One region of the Streptomyces sp. NPDC026575 genome, then DNA from elsewhere that is predicted to be linked to it. Evidence: riboswitches for the same ligand, from Rfam matches in the RefSeq annotation. Region 1 holds a riboswitch; the other holds the start of a gene.
The links. A riboswitch is a leader RNA that binds a small molecule or an ion and turns the genes downstream of it on or off. The one in region 1 is predicted to bind cobalamin.
Positions count from the first base shown of each region.

Region 2: another riboswitch for cobalamin. It lies ahead of ACZ4NB_RS28690 (prenyltransferase/squalene oxidase repeat-containing protein); the one in region 1 lies ahead of ACZ4NB_RS09850 (ribonucleoside-diphosphate reductase subunit alpha).

Region 1 is NZ_JBVHQM010000006.1:1,369-12,070, forward strand. It holds gene ACZ4NB_RS09815 (glycoside hydrolase family 3 protein) at 1-630, opposite strand, end outside; gene ACZ4NB_RS09820 (carbohydrate ABC transporter permease) at 639-1,469, opposite strand; gene ACZ4NB_RS09825 (carbohydrate ABC transporter permease) at 1,466-2,482, opposite strand; gene ACZ4NB_RS09830 (extracellular solute-binding protein) at 2,576-3,844, opposite strand; gene ACZ4NB_RS09835 (GntR family transcriptional regulator) at 4,086-4,841, shown strand; gene ACZ4NB_RS09840 (DUF3311 domain-containing protein) at 4,976-5,233, shown strand; gene mctP (monocarboxylate uptake permease MctP) at 5,230-6,918, shown strand; cobalamin riboswitch at 7,091-7,240, shown strand; gene ACZ4NB_RS09850 (ribonucleoside-diphosphate reductase subunit alpha) at 7,399-9,834, shown strand; gene ACZ4NB_RS09855 (ribonucleotide-diphosphate reductase subunit beta) at 9,834-10,702, shown strand, end outside.
Region 2 is NZ_JBVHQM010000024.1:8,760-19,461, forward strand. It holds gene ACZ4NB_RS28675 (ABC transporter ATP-binding protein) at 1-1,657, opposite strand, end outside; gene ACZ4NB_RS28680 (energy-coupling factor transporter transmembrane component T) at 1,654-3,069, opposite strand; gene ACZ4NB_RS28685 (SCO2322 family protein) at 3,066-3,782, opposite strand; gene ACZ4NB_RS28690 (prenyltransferase/squalene oxidase repeat-containing protein) at 3,782-5,080, opposite strand; cobalamin riboswitch at 5,258-5,399, opposite strand; gene ACZ4NB_RS28695 (MBL fold metallo-hydrolase) at 5,632-6,675, opposite strand; gene ACZ4NB_RS28700 (aldehyde dehydrogenase) at 6,994-8,466, shown strand; gene ACZ4NB_RS28705 (ferredoxin) at 8,466-8,699, shown strand; gene ACZ4NB_RS28710 (TetR family transcriptional regulator) at 8,842-9,474, opposite strand; gene ACZ4NB_RS28715 (glycosyltransferase family 4 protein) at 9,714-10,702, shown strand, end outside.

The DNA.
Region 1 (10,702 bases):
TTCGCGTTCCTGGAGGGTGGGCAGGTCGGCGGCGATGCGCGGCAGGTCGTGGTGGGAGTCGACCGCGGTGTCGCCGTGGCCGGGGAAGTGCTTGGTGCAGGCGGCGACGCCCGCCGACTGCAGCCCCTCGACGTAGGCGGCGGTGTGCCGGGCGACCAGCCGCGGGTCGGCGCCGAAGGAGCGGACGCCGATGACCGGATTGGCAGGGTTGGAGTTGACGTCGGCGGACGGCGCCCAGTTGAGGTTGACGCCGCAGTCGGCCAGCCGGCGGCCGAGCTCGCGGGCGACGCCTCGGGTCAGCGCGGTGTCGTCGACGGCGCCCAGCGCGTGGTTGCCGGGGAAGGAGGAGCCGCCGCGCACTTCGAGGCGGGTGACGTCGCCGCCCTCCTCGTCGATGGCGACCAGGACGTCCTCGCGGGCGCCGCGCAACTGGCCGGTGAGGGCGGCCAGTTGCGCGGGGTCGGTGATGTTGCGGCCGAAGAGGCCGACGGCGGCCAGGCCCTCGTCGAGCCGGCGCAGCAGCCAGTCGGGCGCGGTGGTGCCGGTGAAGCCGGGCTGGAGGACGGCGAGCGCGTCGCGGGTGAGGGTGTCGGCGGCGCGTACCGAGCGTGCGGAGCCTACGGGAGTCATGGACTGCGTTATCCCTTCACTGCGCCGGAGGTGAGACCGCCGACCGCCTTGCGTTGCAGGAACAGGAAGAGCACCAGGATCGGGACGGCGAAGATCGAGGCGGCGGCCATGGTGGCGCCCCAGTCGTCCCCGAACTGGCTCTGGAACTGCGAGAGCCACAGCGGCAGGGTGCCCATGGCCGGCTCCTTGTTGAGGACCAGCACGAGCGGGAACTCGTTCCACGCGGTGATGAAGCCGAAGAGGGAGGTGGCCATCAGGCCGGGCGCCAGCAGCGGGAAGACGACCTTGAGGAATGCCTGGCGGCGGGAGCAGCCGTCGACCATCGCGGACTCCTCCAGTTCCCTGGGCACCGCGGCGACATAGCCGCGCAGGGTCAGCAGGGTGAAGGGCAGCACCATCAGCAGGTAGAAGCAGGTGAGCGGCACCAGGCTGTTGAGCATGTCGGCGTCCCGGACGATCAGGTAGATCGAGATCACCATGACCTCCCAGGGGGCCATCTGGGCGACCATGAAGGTCAGCAGGATGCCGCGGCGGCCCTTGAAGCGCATCCGGGTGAGCGCGAACGCCCCGCACAGCGCGATGACCAGCGACAGCCCGACGGCGAGTACGGTCACGATGACCGAGTTCCCGGCCAGGGTCCAGAAGTTCGGGGCGTCCACGGCGGTCGTGAAGTGCTCCAGGGTGCCGTGGAAGGGGAACCACACGGGCTCGTCGCTGATGATGTCCCGGGTCGGCTTGAAGGCCGTGTTGAACATCCAGTAGACGGGGAAGACGAAGCCGGCGGCGAGCACGATCGCCGTGGCGTTGGGCCAGATGCGGCCGGCGAGGGAGGGCTTCACCGCTCGTTCTCCTCTTGCTGTTCCTGCCTGATCGTCAGACGCAGGTAGTACGCGGTCATGGCCAGCAGCACCACGATCGTCAGCAGCGAGATCGCGGCGCCCATACCGAAGTGCAGGTTGCCGACGCCCTCGGTGAAGGCGTAGATCGGCAGCGTCTCGGTGGACCGGTCCGGGCCGCCCTCGTTGATCGCGAAGATCTGCGGGAACGCCTTGAAGACCCAGATCACTTCGAGGAACGTCGTGGCGAGGAAGAAGGGCTTGAGGAACGGGAAGGTGACCGAGGTGAAGACCTTCCAGGTGCCGGCGCCGTCCATCCGGGCCGCCTCGTACAGCTCCTTGGGGATGGTCGTGGTGGCCGCGTAGAGGTTGAGCGCCACGAACGGCAGCGACTGCCAGACGATCAGCACGGTGATCACGAAGAAGGTCGACAGCTGGGTGCCGACCCAGTCGTAGTGGGCCATCGCATGCCAGCCGAGCCGGTCCAGCACCCAGTTGACCACGCCGTAGCGGGAGTCGAAGAGCCACTGGAAGACCGTGGTGGCGGCGATCACCGGCATGGCCCAGGCCAGCACCAGCGCGAGGGAGAGCACCAGCCGCATCTTCTTGCCGAGCCGGGCCAGCAGCAGTCCGATCAGTACGCCCAGGACCATGATCAGGGTGACGTTGACCGCGGTGAAGGCGATGGTGCGGCCGGTGACCCGCCAGAACTGCTCGCTGCCCAGGACCTCCTGGTAGTTGCCGATCCCCCGCCAGTCGGTCAGATGCTGGATCAGCTCCTTCATGTTGAGGTTCTGGAAGGAGAGCAGCAGATTGCGGACCATGGGCCAGCCCAGGAAGACCGCGGTGGCGGCCAGGGCGGGCAGCAGCAGGAGGTACGGGGTGCGGCGGGCGGGGGGACCGGAAGCACCGCGGGCGTCCCGCCGGCCTCCTGTGCCGCGGCGGGCGGGCGGATCGCCGCCCTTGCCGTTCCGCGGCACGGCCGTGGCCGCCGCGTCGTCGAGCTGCACTGCCATGGGTCGCTGCTCCCCCTTGTTGCCGTGGGACCTCGGTGCACCGCCGGCGGGCGTACGGGGCCGGGGCCGGCCGGCCCCGTACGCGGCCGTTTCCTACTGCTTGGCGAGCCGCGCGTTGACCTCGGACTCGATGTCCTTGGCGGCGTCGGCCGGGGACGTGCCGTTCAAAACGGCCGTCATATAGCTCTTGATGGGGTTCGGTACGTTCTCCACCGCCGCCCACTGCGCGATCAGCGGGGTGGTGCCGCCGGACTTCTGCGCCGCGGGAGCGGCGGCAGCGGCCGCGGGATTCTCCTTGGCGGCGCCGGCCAGGTCCGCGGACTTGGGGGTCCAGCCGGACTCCCTGACCATCTGCCCGTCGTTCTCCTTCGACAGGGCGATCTTCAGGAATTCCTTGGCGAGTTCCTGGTTCTTGCCCATACCGGCGACCGCGAAGTTGGAACCGCCGAGGAATACGCCCTCGGGCTTGGCCGCGGTCTCACCGGGAATGGTGAAGAATCCGATGTCGTCCTTGATCTTCGGATTGGCCTTGATGGCGGTGGCGGCCTCATATCCCATGGCGATGACGGCGCCGGTCTTCCCCTTGGCGAAGACCTCGGCCTGCTGCGGGGTGGCCTCGTCCTTGTTCTTCGGGGCGGTGCTGAATGCCTGGTACTGCCGGTAGATGTCCATGGCCTTGGAGACCTTGGGGTCGCCGAGGTTGGAGACCCACTTGCCGCCCTGCTTCTTCACCAGGTCGGCGCCGGTGCCGATGGTCAGCCCGTCGAAGAAGTACCAGTTCTGGCCCGGAAGATACAGCGGCTCGGCGTCGGTCTTCCGCTTGATCGCGTCCAGCGCCTTGAACAGCTGGTTGCGGGTCCGGGGAAGCTCCTTGAGCCCCGCCTGGGCCCAGATCCTCTTGTTGTACATCACCACGCGGTTTCCGGCGTACCAGGGCAGCGCGTACTGCTTCCCGTCCACGAGCGAGGCCCTGTTGAATGCCTCGTTCCAGTCGGCGCCGATCTCCTTCTTCAGGTCGCCGAGGTCGGCCAGGGCGCCGGCCTTCGCGTAGGCGGCGGTCTGGGTGTTGCCGATTTCGACGACGTCCGGCGGAGTGTCCTCGGAGAGTGCGGTACTCAGCTTCTGCTGAATTCCGTTCCACTGCTGGACCTTGAACTCGACGGTGGCTCCGGTCTTCTTCCTGAACTGTTCGGAGACCTGCTTGCTCCACTGCTCCGGATTCGAGCCGCTCATCACCCAGACGGTCAGCTTCTGGCCCTTGAAGCCATCCGCGCCCGCCTTGTTGCCGTCGCTGGACCCACAGGCAGCGACACTCACCAGCATTCCCGCGACGGCCGTCGCCGCTATGAGCCCACGCTTCATTGCGCTCTCCCCTAAAGGCCGGGTGTGGTCTTTAATGGTTTAGACCAGTGCCCGCAGCTTGGCCTAGACCTTTTGGGGTGTCAAGGGTGTATAAGAGTCGCTGTCAGGTCCGTTACCGGACCGACATCCGGCACGCCGGGACCTGCGAGGGAGCACAACGAACCCGCGCGTGCCACGATGTGAGCCGCTACGTACGGAGGAGCCGGTGACGGCAGCACGACAGGCGTCGGAGAGGCGGGCCATGGAGACCGACGGGGGCAGCGCGGAGAGCGGCGGCACGCGGACCGCACGGGTGCCCAAGTACTACCGCCTCAAGCGGCACTTGCTGGAGATCACCGAGACCCTGCCGCCCGGCACCCCGGTACCGCCCGAGCGCACCCTCGCCGCGGAGTTCGACACCTCCCGCACGACGGTGCGCCAGGCGCTGCAGGAGCTGGTCGTCGAGGGCCGGCTGGAGCGCATCCAGGGCAAGGGCACCTTCGTGGCCAAGCCCAAGGTCTCCCAGGCGCTGCAACTGACCTCCTACACGGAGGACATGCGGGCCCAGGGCCTGGAGCCGACCTCCCAGCTGCTGGACATCGGCTACGTCACCGCCGACGACCGGCTGGCCGGCCTGCTGGACATCACCCCCGGCGGCAGGGTGCTGCGCATCGAGCGGCTGCGGCTGGCCAGCGGTGAGCCGATGGCCATCGAGACCACCCACCTGTCGGCGAAGCGCTTCCCCGCACTGCGCCGCAACCTGGTCAAGTACACCTCCCTGTACACCGCGCTGGCCGAGGTCTACGACGTCCGCCTGGCGGAGGCCGAGGAGACCATCGAGACCTCGCTGGCCACCCCGCGCGAGGCCGGTCTGCTGGGCACCGACGTCGGCCTGCCGATGCTGATGCTCTCGCGGCACTCGCTCGACGCCCAGGGCCGGCCGGTGGAGTGGGTGCGCTCGGTCTACCGCGGCGACCGCTACAAGTTCGTGGCCAGGCTGCAGCGCCCCACGGAGTGAACTCCGCCTGCTCACCGCTCCCCCGCTCGGATTCTTCGTACCGATATGCGGACAGCTAGTGACGCGTGCCACGGCCCTGCCATAGATTTTCAGCCGATTGCACAGGAGTTCGCCGCCACGGACGGAGCCACGCGATGCCAGAGCCAGCCGAAGCCCCCAGCAGCAGACAGATCGTCACACCCACACGTGCGGTGGCCGGCCTGTGCCTGCTCGCTCCGTTCGTGGCGATGCTGTGGGTGAGTTCGTACGCCCGGATCGAGCCCACGCTCATCGGGATCCCGTTCTTCTACTGGTACCAGATGCTGTGGGTGCCGATCTCGACGGCGCTGACGATGGTGGCGTACAAGCTCGTGCAGCGTGAGCAGCGCGCCCGCAAGGGCGGTGCCCAGTGACCGACGCGCTCTCCGCAACGGGCGCCGCCACCGCGCTCGCGGCCTCCTCGACCCAGGGCGTCAACGGCGTGGCGCTCGCCGTGTTCGTCTTCTTCTTCCTGGCCGTGACGGTCATGGGCTTCCTGGCGGCCCGCTGGCGCAAGGCCGAGCAGTCCGCCAACCTCGACGAATGGGGCCTGGGCGGGCGGAGCTTCGGCACCTGGGTGACGTGGTTCCTGCTGGGCGGCGACCTCTACACCGCCTACACCTTCGTGGCCGTACCGGCGGCGATCTACGCGGCGGGCGCGGCCGGCTTCTTCGCCGTCCCGTACACCATCCTGGTCTACCCCCTCATCTTCACCTTCCTGCCCCGCCTGTGGTCGGTCTCGCACAAGCACGGCTACGTCACCACCTCCGACTTCGTCCGCGGACGCTTCGGCTCCAAGGGCCTGTCGCTGGCCGTGGCGCTCACCGGCATCCTCGCCACCATGCCGTACATCGCGCTCCAACTCGTCGGCATCCAGGCCGTCCTGGACGTGCTGGGCATCGGCGGCGGCGCGCACACCAACTGGTTCGTCAAGGACCTGCCGCTGCTGATCGCCTTCGCGGTGCTGGCGGCGTACACCTACTCCTCCGGCCTGCGTGCGCCCGCCCTGATCGCCTTCGTCAAGGACGGGCTGATCTACCTGGTCATCATCGTGGCGATCGTCTACATCCCGATCAAGCTGGGCGGTTTCGACCAGATCTTCCACGCCGCCGGCAAGGCGTTCGCCGAGCCCGGCGCCGTCCCCGGCAAACCGCGCGGCGAGCTGACCAGCGGGCCCAACGCGCAGTGGGCGTACGCGACCCTGGCGCTCGGCTCGGCGCTGGCGCTCTTCATGTACCCGCACTCGATCACCGCCACGCTCTCCTCGCGCAGCCGCAACGTGATCCGCCGCAACACCACCATCCTGCCGCTGTACTCCCTGATGCTGGGCCTGCTGGCGCTGCTCGGCTTCATGGCCATCAAGGCCGGTACGGACATCCAGGGCAACCCCCAGCTGGCCATCCCGCAGCTGTTCGAGGACATGTTCCCCAGCTGGTTCGCCGGCGTCGCGTTCGCCGCGATCGGGATCGGCGCGCTGGTCCCGGCGGCCATCATGTCGATCGCCGCGGCCAACCTGTTCACCCGCAACGTCTACAAGGACTTCCTCAAGCCGGCCGCCACGCCCGAGCAGGAGCACAGGGTCGCCAAGCTCGTCTCCCTGCTGGTCAAGGTCGGCGCCCTGGTCTTCGTCCTCACCATGGACAAGACCGTCGCCATCAACTTCCAGCTGCTGGGCGGCATCTGGATCCTGCAGACCCTGCCGGCCCTGGTCGGCGGCCTGTTCACCCGCTGGTTCCACCGCTGGGCGCTGCTGACCGGCTGGGCGGTCGGCATGCTCTACGGCACGCTCGCCGCGTACGGCGTCGCGAGCCCGACCCAGGCCCACTTCGGCGGCTCCAGCAAGGAGATCCCCGGCATCGGCGAGATCGGCTACATCGGCCTGACCGCCCTCGTCCTGAACCTCGTGGTGACGGTCGTCCTGACCGTCGCCCTGAAGGCCCTCAAGGCCCCCGACGGCGTCGACGAGACCTCTCCCGCCGACTACACCGCGGACATCGGCGACGAGGGCGTCTCGGCGGACCTGCCGCCGGCCACGGCGGGGGCACCCGCCGGGCACTGACACCACCGACTCGCCTGCGGCCACGGGCCGTCGCGCTCCTTCGGGGCGCGGCGGCCCGTGGCGTTGTACGGACCGCCGCACACGGCGCCGCCCCGGTGCGAGGCCACTGACAGGCACCACATGATCACTCTCAACACACTAGATGTGGGGGTGCACGCGTGGAGCCACCACCACATGTATGCTCGTCTTCGCTGTCGCCGCAGGGGAATCCGGTGGGAATCCGGAACTGTCCCGCAACGGTGTAAGAGCGCGCCCAGTGCCCGGAAAGGGCCCTGCCGCGCGCCCGTGAAGTCCGAGGACCTGCCGACGGTACGCCCGCACCGCCATGGGTGCGGACGTCGATACGTCCGGGCCCCGAGGGTTGGGCCGGTGGACGCCGCGCGGTGTGCCCGCGCACCCCTGACCGTCACGGGGTGCGGCATGCGCGCGTGCGGCCGTCGCGCCCCCTCCTGGCCCCCGCCGAGTGAGGGAGAGCATCACGTGACCATCGCGCCAACGGAGCCCGCGTCCAACGCCGAGGTCGTGCAGCCTGCGGTGACCGCGCCTGCCGCCCCCGCCGACGGCGGTCCGGGCGAGGACGGCCCGGGCGTCGCGCTGCTGCGCACCCTGACGAAGCTGACCGAGGACCTGACCGCGACCGACCCCGGCAAGGTGGCCGCCGCCGCCCTGCGCGGCCGGTACGAGGGCGCGGGCGAGTTCGAACTGCGGTCGCTGGCCATCGAGGCCGCGGCCGGACTGATCGGTGACGAACCGCAGTACTCCAGGCTGGCCGCGCGGCTGCTCACCCTCTCGATCTCGGAGGAGGCGGCCGCACAGGGGGCGGTCGCCTTCTCCGCCTCCGTCGAGGTCGGCCACCGCGAGGGGCTGATCGCCGACGAGACCGCACAGTTCGTACGGACCCACGCCGCCCGGCTGGACGCCCTGGTCGACCGGGCGCTCGCCGACGGCGCCGACGACCGGTTCGGCTATTTCGGACTGCGCACCCTGCACTCGCGCTACCTGCTGCGCCACCCGACCACCCGCCAGGTCATCGAGACGCCCCAGCACTTCCTGCTGCGGGTGGCCTGCGGCCTCGCCGAGGACCACAGCGAGCGCGCCCTGGACGACGTGGCCGAGCTGTACCGCCTGACCAGCTCGCTGTCGTACCTGCCCTCCTCCCCCACCCTGTTCAACTCCGGCACCCGCCACCCGCAGATGTCGTCCTGCTACCTGCTGGACTCCCCGCTGGACGAGCTGGACTCGATCTACGACCGCTACCACCAGGTGGCGCGGCTGTCGAAGCACGCCGGCGGCATCGGCCTGTCGTACTCCCGCATCCGCGCCCGCGGTTCGCTGATCCGCGGCACCAACGGGCACTCCAACGGCATCGTGCCGTTCCTGCGCACCCTGGACGCCTCGGTCGCGGCCGTGAACCAGGGCGGCCGGCGCAAGGGCGCCGCCTGTGTCTACCTGGAGACCTGGCACGCCGACATCGAGGAGTTCCTGGAGCTGCGCGACAACACCGGTGAGGAGGCCCGCCGCACCCACAACCTGAACATCGCGCACTGGATCCCGGACGAGTTCATGCGCCGGGTGGAGGCGGACGCCGACTGGTCGCTGTTCTCCCCCTCGGACGCCCCGGAGCTGGTGGACCTGTGGGGCGAGGAGTTCGACGCCGCGTACCGCAGGGCCGAGGCCGAGGGCCGGGCGCTCAAGCAGATCCCGGCGCGGGTGCTGTACTCCCGCATGATGCGCACCCTGGCGCAGACCGGCAACGGCTGGATGACGTTCAAGGACGCCGCCAACCGCACCGCCAACCAGACCGCCGAGCCCGGCCAGGTCGTGCACTCCTCCAACCTGTGCACGGAGATCCTGGAGGTGACCAACGACGGGGAGACCGCGGTCTGCAACCTGGGGTCGGTCAACCTCGCCGCCCACCTGGGCGACGACGGACAGATGGACTGGGAGAAGCTGGACGCCACGGTCCGTACCGCCGTCACCTTCCTCGACCGCGTCGTGGACATCAACTTCTACCCGACCGAGCAGGCGGGGGCCTCCAACTCCCGCTGGCGCCCGGTGGGCCTGGGCCTGATGGGCCTGCAGGACGTCTTCTTCCGGCTGCGGCTGCCGTTCGACTCGGCCGAGGCGCAGGAGCTGTCGACCCGGATCTCCGAGCGGATCATGCTCGCCGCGTACGAGGCGTCCGCCGATCTCGCCGAGCGGCACGGCCCGCACCCGGCCTGGTCGGCGACCCGCACCGCCCGCGGTGTGCTGCACCCGGACCACTACCCGAACGCCGAGCCCCGCTGGGCGGACCGCTGGGCGGCGCTGCGCACCCGGATCGCCGCGACCGGGATGCGCAACTCGCTGCTGCTGGCCATCGCGCCGACCGCGACCATCGCCTCGATCGCGGGCGTGTACGAGTGCATCGAGCCGCAGGTCTCCAACCTCTTCAAGCGCGAGACGCTGTCGGGTGAGTTCCTCCAGGTCAACGCGTATCTGATCGAGGAGCTCAAGGCCCTGGGGCTGTGGGACGCGCGGACCCGTGACGCGCTGCGCGAGGCGAACGGCTCGGTGCAGGACGTCGAGTGGATCCCCGAGGACGTCCGGGCGCTGTACCGCACCGCCTGGGAGATCCCGCAGCGCGCCCTGATCGACATGGCCGCGGCCCGTACGCCGTTCCTCGACCAGAGCCAGTCGCTGAACCTCTTCATGGCGTCGCCGACCATCGGCAAGCTCAGCTCGATGTACGCCTACGCCTGGAAGCGCGGCATCAAGACGACGTACTACCTGCGGTCGCGCCCGGCCACCCGGATCGCCCAGTCGGCCCGCGGCACCGCGGCCGCCGCCACCGTGCCCGTCCCGCAGCAGGCCACCGACCCCGAGGCGGTCGCCTGCTCCCTGGAAAACCCCGAGTCCTGCGAGGCCTGCCAGTAATGACCACCGACCAGACCACCGCCGCTGCCGCGCACACCGCCACCACCGGCGAGAAGAACCTCCTCGACCCGGGCTTCGAGCTGACGCTGCGTCCCATGCGGTACCCGGACTTCTACGACCGCTACCGCGACGCGATCAAGAACACCTGGACCGTGGAGGAGGTCGACCTCCACTCCGACGTCGCCGACCTCGCCAAGCTCTCGCCGGGCGAGCAGCACATGATCGGCCGGCTGGTCGCGTTCTTCGCGACCGGTGACTCGATCGTCGCCAACAACCTCGTGCTGACGCTCTACAAGCACATCAACTCCCCCGAGGCGCGGCTGTACCTGAGCCGTCAGCTCTTCGAGGAGGCGGTGCACGTCCAGTTCTATCTGACGCTGCTGGACACCTACCTCCCCGACCCGGACGACCGCGCCGCCGCCTTCGCGGCCGTGGAGAACATCCCCTCCATCCGGGAGAAGGCCGAGTTCTGCTTCAAGTGGATGGACTCGGTCGAGAGCATCGACCGGCTGGAGTCCAAGGCCGACCGGCGCCGCTTCCTGCTGAACCTGATCTGCTTCGCGGCCTGCATCGAGGGGCTGTTCTTCTACGGCGCCTTCGCGTACGTCTACTGGTTCCGCTCGCGCGGTCTGCTGCACGGGCTGGCCACCGGCACCAACTGGGTCTTCCGCGACGAGTCCATGCACATGGACTTCGCGTTCTCGGTGGTGGACACGGTCCGCGAGGAGGAGCCCGAGCTCTTCGACGACAAGCTGGAGCAGCAGGTCACCGAGATGCTCAAGGAGGCCGTCGAGGCCGAGCTGCAGTTCGGCCGCGATCTGTGCGGTGACGGCCTGCCGGGCATGAACACCGAGTCGATGCGCGAGTA
Region 2 (10,702 bases), on a different contig from region 1:
AGGGCAAGGGAGCGAGCACCTTGGCGACCTGCGGAGCAAAGGAGGGAGAGGAGACGACAATCTCGTCGGTGGGACCGTCGGCGACGACCTCACCGTCCGCGAGGATCACCACGCGGTGTGCCAGCTCGGCGGCGAGTTCGACGTCGTGAGTGGCCAGGATGATGGCGTGGCCGTCGGTGGCCAGAGTGCGCAGGACTTCGATCAGGCGGGCCTTGGCGGCGTAGTCCAGGCCGCGGGTGGGCTCGTCGAGGAGGAGCAGCGGCGGACGAGCGGTCAGTACGACGGCGAGGGCGAGCGCGAGGCGTTGGCCCTCGGACAGATCACGGGGGTGGGCGGAGTCCGGAACATCGGGCAGCAGCTGGGTCACCAGTGCCCGGCAGCTGCCGGCGGGGGCGCCCGCGTCCTGGTCGGCCATGGTGCATTCGGCGGCGACGGTGTCCGCGTAGAGGAGGTCACGAGGCTCCTGGGGCACCAGCCCGACGTGCCGCAGAAGGGCGCGGGGGCTGGTGCGGTGAGGAGTGGCGCCGCCCACGCGGACCGTACCGGCGGACGGTTGGTGCATTCCGACGAGTGTGCCGAGGAGCGTGGACTTTCCCGCACCGTTGCGCCCCATCAGGGCAACGGTCTCGCCGGCCCGGACCTTCAGATCCACCCGATACAACGTGTCCATCTGGCCCCGGCGCACGCCGAGCCCGGAAACCGCCGCGGCGGCATCCGCCCCGGCACTCGGCGATGTGACTCCGGGGGCCGGGGAGGTGGACGTGGATGAGGACGGGGCCGGGGCCGGGGACGGGGCCGTCCGAGGGGAGCCCGGGCCTGTCCCTGGTGCCGGTGGGGTCACGCCCGTCAGGCGTTCGCGGAGGGCGGTGGCCTTGCGGCGGGCATCGCGGACGGTGAGGGGGAGGGGGGACCAGTCGGCCAGGCGGCCGAGGGCGACTACCGGGGGGTGGACGGGGGAGACGGCCATGATGTCGGCGGGCGTTCCCATCACGGGGGCGGCGCCGGGGGAGGGGAGGAGGATGACCTGGTCGGCGTATTGGACGACGCGCTCCAGGCGATGTTCGGCGAGCAGGACGGTCGTGCCGAGGTCGTGGACCAGACGCTGGAGTACGGAGAGCACCTCTTCGGCGGCGGCCGGGTCGAGGGCGGAGGTCGGCTCGTCGAGTACCAGGACCTTGGGGTGGGTGGTGAGGACCGAGCCGATCGCCACCCGCTGCATCTGGCCGCCCGAGAGGGTGGTGAGAGCGCGATCGCGCAGGTCGGCCAGGCCCAGCAGATCCAGGGTCTCCTCGACGCGGCGGCGCATCACATCGGGGGCGAGCCCGAGGGATTCCATACCGTAGGCGAGTTCGTCCTCGACGGTGTCGGTGACGAAGTGCGCCAGCGGGTCCTGGCCCACCGTGCCGACGACATCGGCGAGTTCGCGTGGCTTGTGGGTGCGGGTGTCGCGGCCGTCGACGGTGACGCGTCCGTGCAACGTGCCGCCGGTGAAGTGGGGGACCAGTCCGCAGACGGCGTTCAGCACGGTGGACTTGCCCACGCCGGACGGGCCGACCAGGAGGCACAGTTCGCCTTCGGGGACGGTCAGGTCGATGCCCTGGACAGCGGGTGCCGCGGCGTCCCCGTAGGTGACCGAGACCTGCTCGAACCGGATCACTGGGTCGGCTCCTTCGTGAACGGAGGGGGATCGTCGGGGTGGCTGTGGCCCTCGCCGGGGCCGTCGCGATGAACACGACCCTGGCCCTGACACTGCCCGTGCCCGTGCCCGTGCCCGTGCCTGTAGCCCTGGCCCTGACGCTGGCCGTGGCCGTGGTCGTTGTCCTGCCCCTGCCCCTGCCCCTGCCCATGCCCCGGCCCCTGCTCCTGGCCGCGGCCGTGACCGCGGCCGTAAGGCTCGGCAGGAGCGTGAGCGGGGCCCCGAAGGCCCGATCGGCTGCCGCGCTCCTGCGTGCCCTCCGGCCGGGCGTCGCCGCGTCGCGCTCGTTCCGTCGGCCTCGGGAGGGGGGCCACCACCGCGGGGAGCAGCCCGATCAGTACGGATGCCGCCGGCCAGAGCGGAAGCACGGGGGCCGTGAGGGGGACGGCGGGTGGGTGGAGGGCGGCCGGTGCGTAGGTGTTCGCCCAGATCATCAGGGTGGCCACGGCGATGCCGGAGCCGGCGACGAGCCAGGCCCGCGGGCCCCAGCGCTCGGGGCGGTAGCGGGTGCGCAGCGTGCGGCGGCCGCCGAGCCACAGGCCGGCGAGGGCGGCGGCCAGCCCGGCGAGGAGCAGCGGCAGACCATAGCCGGCCCCGGTGCCGCCGAGCAGGCCGTAGGTGCCGGCGCAGATGCCGAGGAGACCGCCGAGGGTGAGAGCGGAGGTGAGGCGACGTACGGCGCGAGGCACTTGGGCGCTGCGGCCGTAGCCACGGGCGTCCATGGCCGCGGCCAGGGCCACCGAGCGCTCCAGCGCGCCCTCCAGCACCGGCACGCCGACCTGGAGCAGTGCCTTGAAGCCGCGGTCGGGGCGGCCGCGCAGCCGTCGGGCGGCGCGCAGCCGCTGGACGTCGGCGACCAGGTTCGGCGCGAACGTCATGGCGACGACGACCGCCACCCCCGCCTCGTACAGCGCGCCGGGCAGGGACTTCAGCAGCCGCGACGGGTTGGCCAGGGCGTTGGCGGCGCCCACGCAGATGAGGAGGGTGGCCAGCTTCAACCCGTCGTAGAGCGCGAAGACCATGCCCTCCGCCGTGACCCGCCCGCCGATCCGGACGCCCTTCGCCCAGTCGGGCAGCGGAACTTCGGGCAGTGTGACGAGGGTGTGGGTACCGGGGATGGGGGAGCCGAGGACGAAGGCGAAGGCCAGCCGAATGGCGATCACGACCAGACCGAGCTTGACGAACGCGCCGTAGGAGCGGGCCCAGGGCGCGTCCGTGCGCCGCGCCGCGACGACATAGCCGGCCACGCCCACCAGCAGCCCCAGCAGCAGCGGGTTGGTGGTGCGCGAGGCCGCGGTGGCCAGGCCGAGGGCCCACAGCCACCAGGCGCCGGCGTGCAGCGCGGTGGTACGGGTCGCCTGCGGGGCGCTCATCCGCGCCGGCGGCGCGCCTGCCACACGGCCGCCGCGCCCAGTACGACGACGGCCGCGACACCGCCGAGCAGCCCGGCGGACGGTCCGCCGTCACCCCCGGAGCCGGCCCCCTTCGCCCCGTCCGCACCCTGCCCGTCGGCGGACTGCTTCGGGTCGGCGGACGCCTTCGCCCCGCCCGATCCGCTCACCTGGTCCGCGCACCCCGTCTCCGGATAGCCGGCGATGGCGCACAGCAGCGCATTGGAGTCATAGCGCAGCCGCCCGGCGACCGCGGCCAGCGCCTCGCCCGCCGAGGCGTCCTCGGCCACCTGGGCGCACTCCGTCCGCGCCTTCGGCGGGCGCTCGCCATCGGGAGCGTCCTTCGCGGTACCGAAGTCGATGACGACGCCGATCCGCTTGCGGCCGTCCTTGGCGGGCGTCTCGCGGCAGATCGCGTCGAAGTCGGCGGCTGCGCGCGGTTTGCCGGCCGCGGCCGAGTCGGCGCTGACGGTGAAGCGGAAGCCCTCGACCGCGCCATCGGCCGGGCGCACGGTGGCCGGCCCCTGGGTGGCGTAGGCCCAGGAGCCGCCGCTCCCGCCGTCCCAGAAGGACCAGTAGCGGTACTCCTGCGCCTGGGCCGGCCCGGCGGCCAGCCCGGTGACCGTGCCGGCCAGCAGCAGCGCGCCGGCGATCCGGGTGCGCCGCGTCGGCTGCGGCAGCTGCCTCGGCCGCATCAGAGTGCGTTCTTCTTCTTACGGCCGCTCAGCAGGAAGCCGATGCCGGCGCCGAAGGCGAGCGCGACGCCGACGACCCACCAGACGTTGACGCCGCCGTCGCCGTCCTTGTGGTCCTCGGCGGCCGGCGCGGCGGTACCGGCCGGCTTGGGTCCGGTCGCGTTCAGCGCGGCCACCAGATCGCTGCCCCCGAAGGAGCGCGGGTCGGTGCCGGTGGCGTGCGCGGCGAGCACCAGCTGGGCGTACGCGGCCGGGCCGTTCTCCTTGGCCCAGCCCGCGGCGTTCTTCTCCAGCCACTTCAGCGGCTTCTGGGCGGCGGCCCCGTGCGAACCGGCCGCCAGCGCCACCACGGCATCCGCGGTGTTGCCGACATCGGGCTGCTTCTCCTGGCCCGGCATCGCGGAGAGCAGATGCTGTCCGTTCCGGTCGAGCTGGGCGACGAGGTGGGCGGCGCCGCCGGCCGCGGCCGACGCCGCATCGCTGGACTTCTCCGGCTTGCCGTCCTTGCAGGTCAGAGGCTTGACAGGGGTGTCCGCGCGCTTCCCGGCCGGTGCGACGACGAAGCCCTTGCCCAGCGCGCCGGTCGCGGCGGCCGCGGTGGCGTCCGCGTTCGGCGCCGCACCCTTGAGCTGGAAGGCGAACGCGCCGCGCTCGTCCTCCTTCGCCGCACAGCCCAGCTGGAAGGTGAGCAACGCGTCGTAGGGGGTCTTGCCGCCCTTCTTCGACGTGACCGACTCCGGCTTCTCGCCGGCCGCCGTGAGCGCGCCGATCACGACGGAGGTGGAGTTGGCGTCGCTGGGCGAGCCGGCCATCGAGCTCCAGCCGCCGTCGTCGTTCTGCACCGACTTCAGCCAGCTCACGGCCTTCTTCACGGTCTCGCCGTGCCCGCCGAGCGCGGCCAGCGCCTGCACCGCGGCGGCCGTCTGGTTGGTGTCCCGCATCGTCTTCGCGTCACAGGACCGCTTCGGCTCGGCGCGGAAGGCGGTGAACGAGCCGTCGGCGCACTGCTGCCCGACCAGCCAGTCCACGGCCGACGCCGCCGGCCGTACGCCGACCGTGTCCTGCGCCAGCAGCGCGAGCGACTGCCGCCAGACACCGTCGTACTGCGGGTCCTTGGTGCCGTACAGCCCGTCGGGCAGCTTCTTGGGGGACGCCGAGGGGGCGGCCGCGGGCTCCGCGAACGCGGCGGGGGCGGTGGCCGTGCCCAGCACCGCCACGGCCGCCAGCGCCATGGCGGCGCGGCGCGCCAGGAAGGCGACGGGGTGCGTCGAAGGGGCCTGGGGAGCCATGGAAGCCATGGGGGCCATCGGGTCGGTGCCTCTCGGGTCGGGTCGCGGCGGTGGTACGCAGCCGCGCTCGGACGACCGCCGAGCGCCGATCCTGCGATCGGGCGCGGTGGCACCGGGCTCAGCTCCGTATACCTCGACGGTGCCGCGCACCGGACCGTCCGCGCGGGCGGCGGTTCCGGTGGCGGGAGCCTTGGTCGTGCCCCAACGGGTGCTCCGGCTCGTACGGCCATCTGCGCCGCGCACTGCGCGGGCCGCCGGCCGTCCTCACGGTTGCGGGTCAGCGCCGGATTTCCACCGGCTTCCCCCGATCGGGTACGGATGAAGTTGTCCCGCACACCTTAACCGGCGCCCGGACGGGGCCCGCCCGCACGTACGAGCCGGGGAAGGCCGACGGTGGCCACGCGCGGCACAGGAACAGCGCCGACGTCGCCAGGCCGCGCACAGGCGCGAGGTGCGTCACACCTCCCTCACGCGTCACACCGACTCGGCGGCGCGAGTGCCCTCGCCCCGCCCGCCGCCTCGCCCGAGGCTCCCGCGCGTGCGTCACACCGCCTCGCGCCTCACACCGCCCGGTAAGTCGCCGGCTCGGAGCCCGGTACCCGCTCCACGCCCCCCTGCTTCACCAGGCGGCGCAGATGTGCCTCGGCCTCCGAGACGGCGATGTTCCGGGAGCCGTAGGGGATCTGCTCCCAGGGACGGTTCCACTCCATGGCCACGGCGAGCTGCCAGGGGGTGAGGGGTTCGCGGAGCAGTGCTCTCAGTCCGGAGAGCCGCTCTTCGTGGTGGGCGATGAGTTCGCGCACCCGGCCCTCGGCGTCGGTGAAGGCGTGCTGATGGGCGGGCAGTACCTCGGCGGGGGCGAGCCGGCCGATGCGTTCGAGGGAGGCGAGGTAGTCGCCCAGGGGGTCGGTGACCGTGCTGTCGTCGGGGTCCCCGTACAGGCCGATGTGCGGGGTGATGCCGGGGAGGAGGTGATCGCCGGAGAAGAGCCGGCCGAAGCCGTGCGCCCGCCCGCCCGGATGCTCCTCCTCCAGATGCAGGCACACATGCCCCGGCGTGTGCCCCGGCGTCCAGATGGCGCGCACCCGGCGTCCCGGCAGGTCGAGCAGCTCGCCGGGCTCGATCCCGCGGTCCGGCAGCGCGGCCCGCCGGCCGGGCGGCCTCCGGCCGCGCCCGCTGCCGCGCGCCTCCCGCAGCGGTGCCAGATGATCGTCCGGCGCGCCCGCGCCCGCGAGCTTGGCGATCAGGTAGTCGAGCCACTCGCCCGGCTCGGCCTCGCGGGTCCGGCGGACCACGGCGGTGTCCGCGGCGTGCATCGCGATCCAGGCGCCGGACGCCTGCCGCACCTTGGCGGAGAGGCCGTGGTGGTCGGGGTGGTGGTGGGTGATCAGGACGCCGTGGAGATCGGTGAGGGCGAAGCCGCAGGCGGCGACGCCGGCGACGAGGGTGTCCCAGGAGTCCGGGTCGTCCCAGCCGGTGTCGATGAGCACCGGTCCGCGGTCGGTCTCCAGGAGGTGGACGAGGGTGTGGCCGAGCGGGTTGTCCGGGATGGGGACGGCGATGCTCCACACCCCGCCCCGGTGGTCGATCACCTGCGTGGTCATCCCGGTCCCCTCTCGGTGTGGCACACACCCCGACACCCCGCACCTGCCCTCTCACTATAACTAGAACCGGTTTCAAGGAGGCGCGAAGTCACCTACCGTGGGCGGCGGTTGGGGTGGTGGTGGGGATTTGGTCCGCGCCGTGGACTCCTCCAACTAGAACTGGTATCAGTTTCTGACGTGGTGAACCGAGCGGCGCCGAGGCGATCGACTGACACGGCGTCACCAGTCGGCGCGGTAGCGCGGCACAGGCCCCTCGGGCGGTCCGCGTCGGTGCGCACCCACATCGGACAGGCGGCCAACCCGCAGGAGGCGGCAGCGATGAGCGACCTCGTCGAGCACGGAAAGCTCTACATAGGCGGACAGCTGGTCGATCCGGCCGGCCGGGACACGATCGAGGTCGTCTCACCGCACACCGAACAGGTCATCGGCCGCGTCCCGCACGCCTCGCGGGCCGATGTCGACCGTGCGGTGGCCGCGGCCCGTACGTCCTTCGAGTCCGGGGTGTGGGCGAACGCCCCGTTGGCGGACCGGATCGCGGTGGTGACCCGCATCAAGGACGCCTTCGCCGCGCGCAGCGAGGAGATCGCCAGGGTCATCAGCTCCGAGAACGGCACCCCGTTCACCTCCGGCGTCATGGTGCAGTCGCTGGCCTCGGTGCTGGCCTGGGACTCGGCGCTCACGGTGGCCCGCACCTTCGAGGGCGCGGACGGCGGCGCTCCGTTCGAGGAGCGGCGGGCCGGTGTGCTGGGGCCGATCCTCGTACGGCGGGAGCCGGTCGGGGTGGTCGCGGCCGTGGTGCCGTGGAACGTCCCGCAGTTCACCGCCGCGGCCAAGCTCGCGCCCGCCCTGCTGGCCGGCTGCTCGGCCGTGCTGAAGGTGTCGCCGGAGACCCCGCTGGACGCGTACCTCCTCGCCGAGATCGCGTCCGAGGCCGGACTGCCGGAGGGCGTGCTGTCGATCCTGCCGGCGGACCGCGAGGTGAGCGAGTACCTGGTCGGGCACCCGGGAGTGGACAAGGTGTCGTTCACCGGATCGGTCGCGGCCGGCCGGCGGGTCATGGAGGTCGCGGCCCGCAATCTCAGCCGCGTCACGCTGGAGTTGGGCGGCAAGTCCGCGGCGGTGATCCTGCCGGACGCGGATCTGGACGCGGCGGTGGCCGGCATCGTCCCGTTCGCCTGGATGATCAACGGCCAGGCATGTGTGGCCCAGACGCGGATCCTCGCACCGCGCAGCCACTACGACGAGATCGCCGAACGGTTCACCGCGGCCGCCTCCGCGCTCACCGTGGGCGACCCGCTGGATCCGGCCACGGAAGTGGGCCCGCTGGTCGCCCGCCGCCAGCAGCAGCGCTCGCTGGACTACATCGCGCTCGGCCAGCAGGAAGGCGCCAAGGTCCTGACCGGCGGCGGCCGGCCGAAGGGGCAGGACACCGGCTGGTACGTCGAGCCGACCCTCTTCGGCGAGGTCGCCAACTCGATGCGGATCGCCCGCGAGGAGATCTTCGGCCCGGTCATCTGCCTGCTGCCGTACGACGACGAGGCGGCGGCGGTCCGGATCGCCAACGACTCCGACTACGGGCTCTCCGGCTCGGTGTGGACCTCCGACGTCGACCACGGCATCGACATCGCGCGCCAGGTGCGCACCGGTACGTACTCGGTGAACACCTTCAGCATCGACATGCTCGGCCCGTTCGGCGGCTACAAGAACTCCGGTATCGGGCGGGAGTTCGGCCCCGAGGGCTTCGACGAGTACCTGGAGCACAAGATGATCCACCTGCCGGCGGGTGCCTGATGGCGGACCGCTGGCAGGTGGAGGTGGACCGGAGCGTCTGCATCGGGTCGGGGATGTGCGTCGGCGCGGCACCGGACGGCTTCCGGCTGGACGCGGCCCGTCAGTCGCACCCCGTGGCGCCGGAGGCGGAGGCCGCCGAGAGCGTTCTGGCGGCGGCGGAGGGGTGCCCCGTGGAGGCGATCATCATCACCGTCGCCGGCAGCGGCGAGGCGGTCTTCCCGCCGGAGGAGTGAGCGGCTCGGGCGGGGGTGGGGCCTTAGGGGGTGGGGGCCTTAGGGGGTGGGGGCGGCGATCCCGTAGGGGTTCGATGGGCCCCTTGCGGGCCAACTACCCGGGCGGGCGGCGGGGCGAACCTCGGCGGACCCGGGTACGCCCCTACCTCGGCCCCTCCGGTGCGGTCAGGTCGATCAGGCGGCAGACCGTCTCGATGTCTATCTTCACCTGGGCGATCGAGGCGCGGCCCGACAGCCAGGTGATCAGTGCCGAGTGCCAGGTGTGCTCGATGACCCGTACCGCGGAGAGCTGCTCCGGGGTGGGCGCGGCCTCCAGCCCCATCGCGTCCAGGATGATCGCCGTCGTCAGCCGGGAGACGGTGTCCACCTCCGGGCTCACCGACCGGTCGGCGAAGGTCAGCGCGCGCACCATCGCATCCGCGAGGTGCGGTTCGCGCTGCAGTGCGCGAAACGCCCGCATCAGGGTCTGGGCGACCCGCGCGCCCGGATCCTGCTCCGACGGCGGGCGCTTGCGCAGCGTCTCGTGCATGTGCTGGAGCTGGTCCTGCATGGTGGCGACCAGCAGATGCACCTTGGAGGGGAAGTAGCGGTAGAGGGTGCCGAGCGCGACGCCCGAGGACTCGGCGACCTCGCGCATCTGCACGGCGTCGAAGCCGCCGCGGGACGCCAGTTTGGCGCTGGTGTGCAGGATGCGGCGGCGCCGGGCCTCCTGACGCTCGGTCAGGGGAGGACTCGCGGGAAGCGCCGCCTTGGCCGCCTTGGATTCCGTAGTCATATTTCCCATTCCATGGCATTCCGTCCGCGATGCGGTGAGTGCCGGTGGTTCGATCGGCACAGCATGGCAGGGGGGCGGGTGGTGGCGCGAATCACCTGGTGCGGCTCTTTTCGCATCGGTCCTGGCCGGTAGATTCGAAGTTCGGTGAACTGATCAGTAGCCCGTCAGTTCTGTAACTTGTTCTAGATTACCGCCAGCGGTTACGCTCCGGCGAAAGTCCAGTGAGAAGGGGGCCGAGCGTGACCGCAGAGGCCGTCCAGGCAGCCGCGCCTCGCCCCGCAGAGGTCTCCTCGGCCTCCGCCCCGACGAACGGCGAGCGCCTGGAGCGCACCTCGGTCGCCACTCCGAGCGACCACGGGCGCCCCCTGCGGATCGCGATGCTCACGTACAAGGGGAACCCGTTCTGCGGCGGACAGGGCGTCTATGTACGCCACCTCTCGCGCGAGCTGGCCCGCCTCGGCCACACCGTCGAGGTGATCGGCGCCCAGCCCTACCCCGTCCTCGACGAGGGCGTGCAGCTGACCGAGCTGCCGAGCCTGGACCTCTACCGCCAGCCGGACCCGTTCCGCACGCCGGGGCGCGGCGAATACCGCGACTGGATCGACGCCCTTGAGGTGGGCACGATGTGGACCGGCGGCTTCCCCGAGCCGCTCACCTTCTCGCTGCGCGCCCGGCGCCACCTCGCCGCCCGCCGCGGCGAGTTCGACGTCGTCCACGACAACCAGACCCTCGGCTACGGCCTGCTCGGCGGCCCCGGTGCGCTCGGCGCCCCGCTGGTCACCACCATCCACCACCCCATCACCGTCGACCGGCGGCTCGACCTCGAAGCCGCCGACGACTGGAAGCGCCGCGCCTCGGTCCGCCGCTGGTACGGCTTCACCCGGATGCAGAAGCGGGTCGCCCGGCGGCTGCCGTCCGTGCTGACCGTCTCCGGGTCCTCCCGCCAGGAGATCGTCGACGACCTCGGGGTGAACCCCGGCCGCATCCACGTCGTCCACATCGGTGCCGACACCGACCTGTTCTCGCCGGACGCCGCCGTCCCGGAGGTGCCGGGCCGGATCGTCACCACCTCCAGCGCGGACGTCCCCCTCAAGGGGCTGATCCACCTCGTCGAGGCGCTCGCCAAGGTGCGCACCGAGAACCCCGACGCCCATCTGGTGGTCGTCGGCAAGCGGGCCGACGACGGGCCGGTCGCCGCCGCCATCGAGCGGCTCGGGCTCTCCGGCGC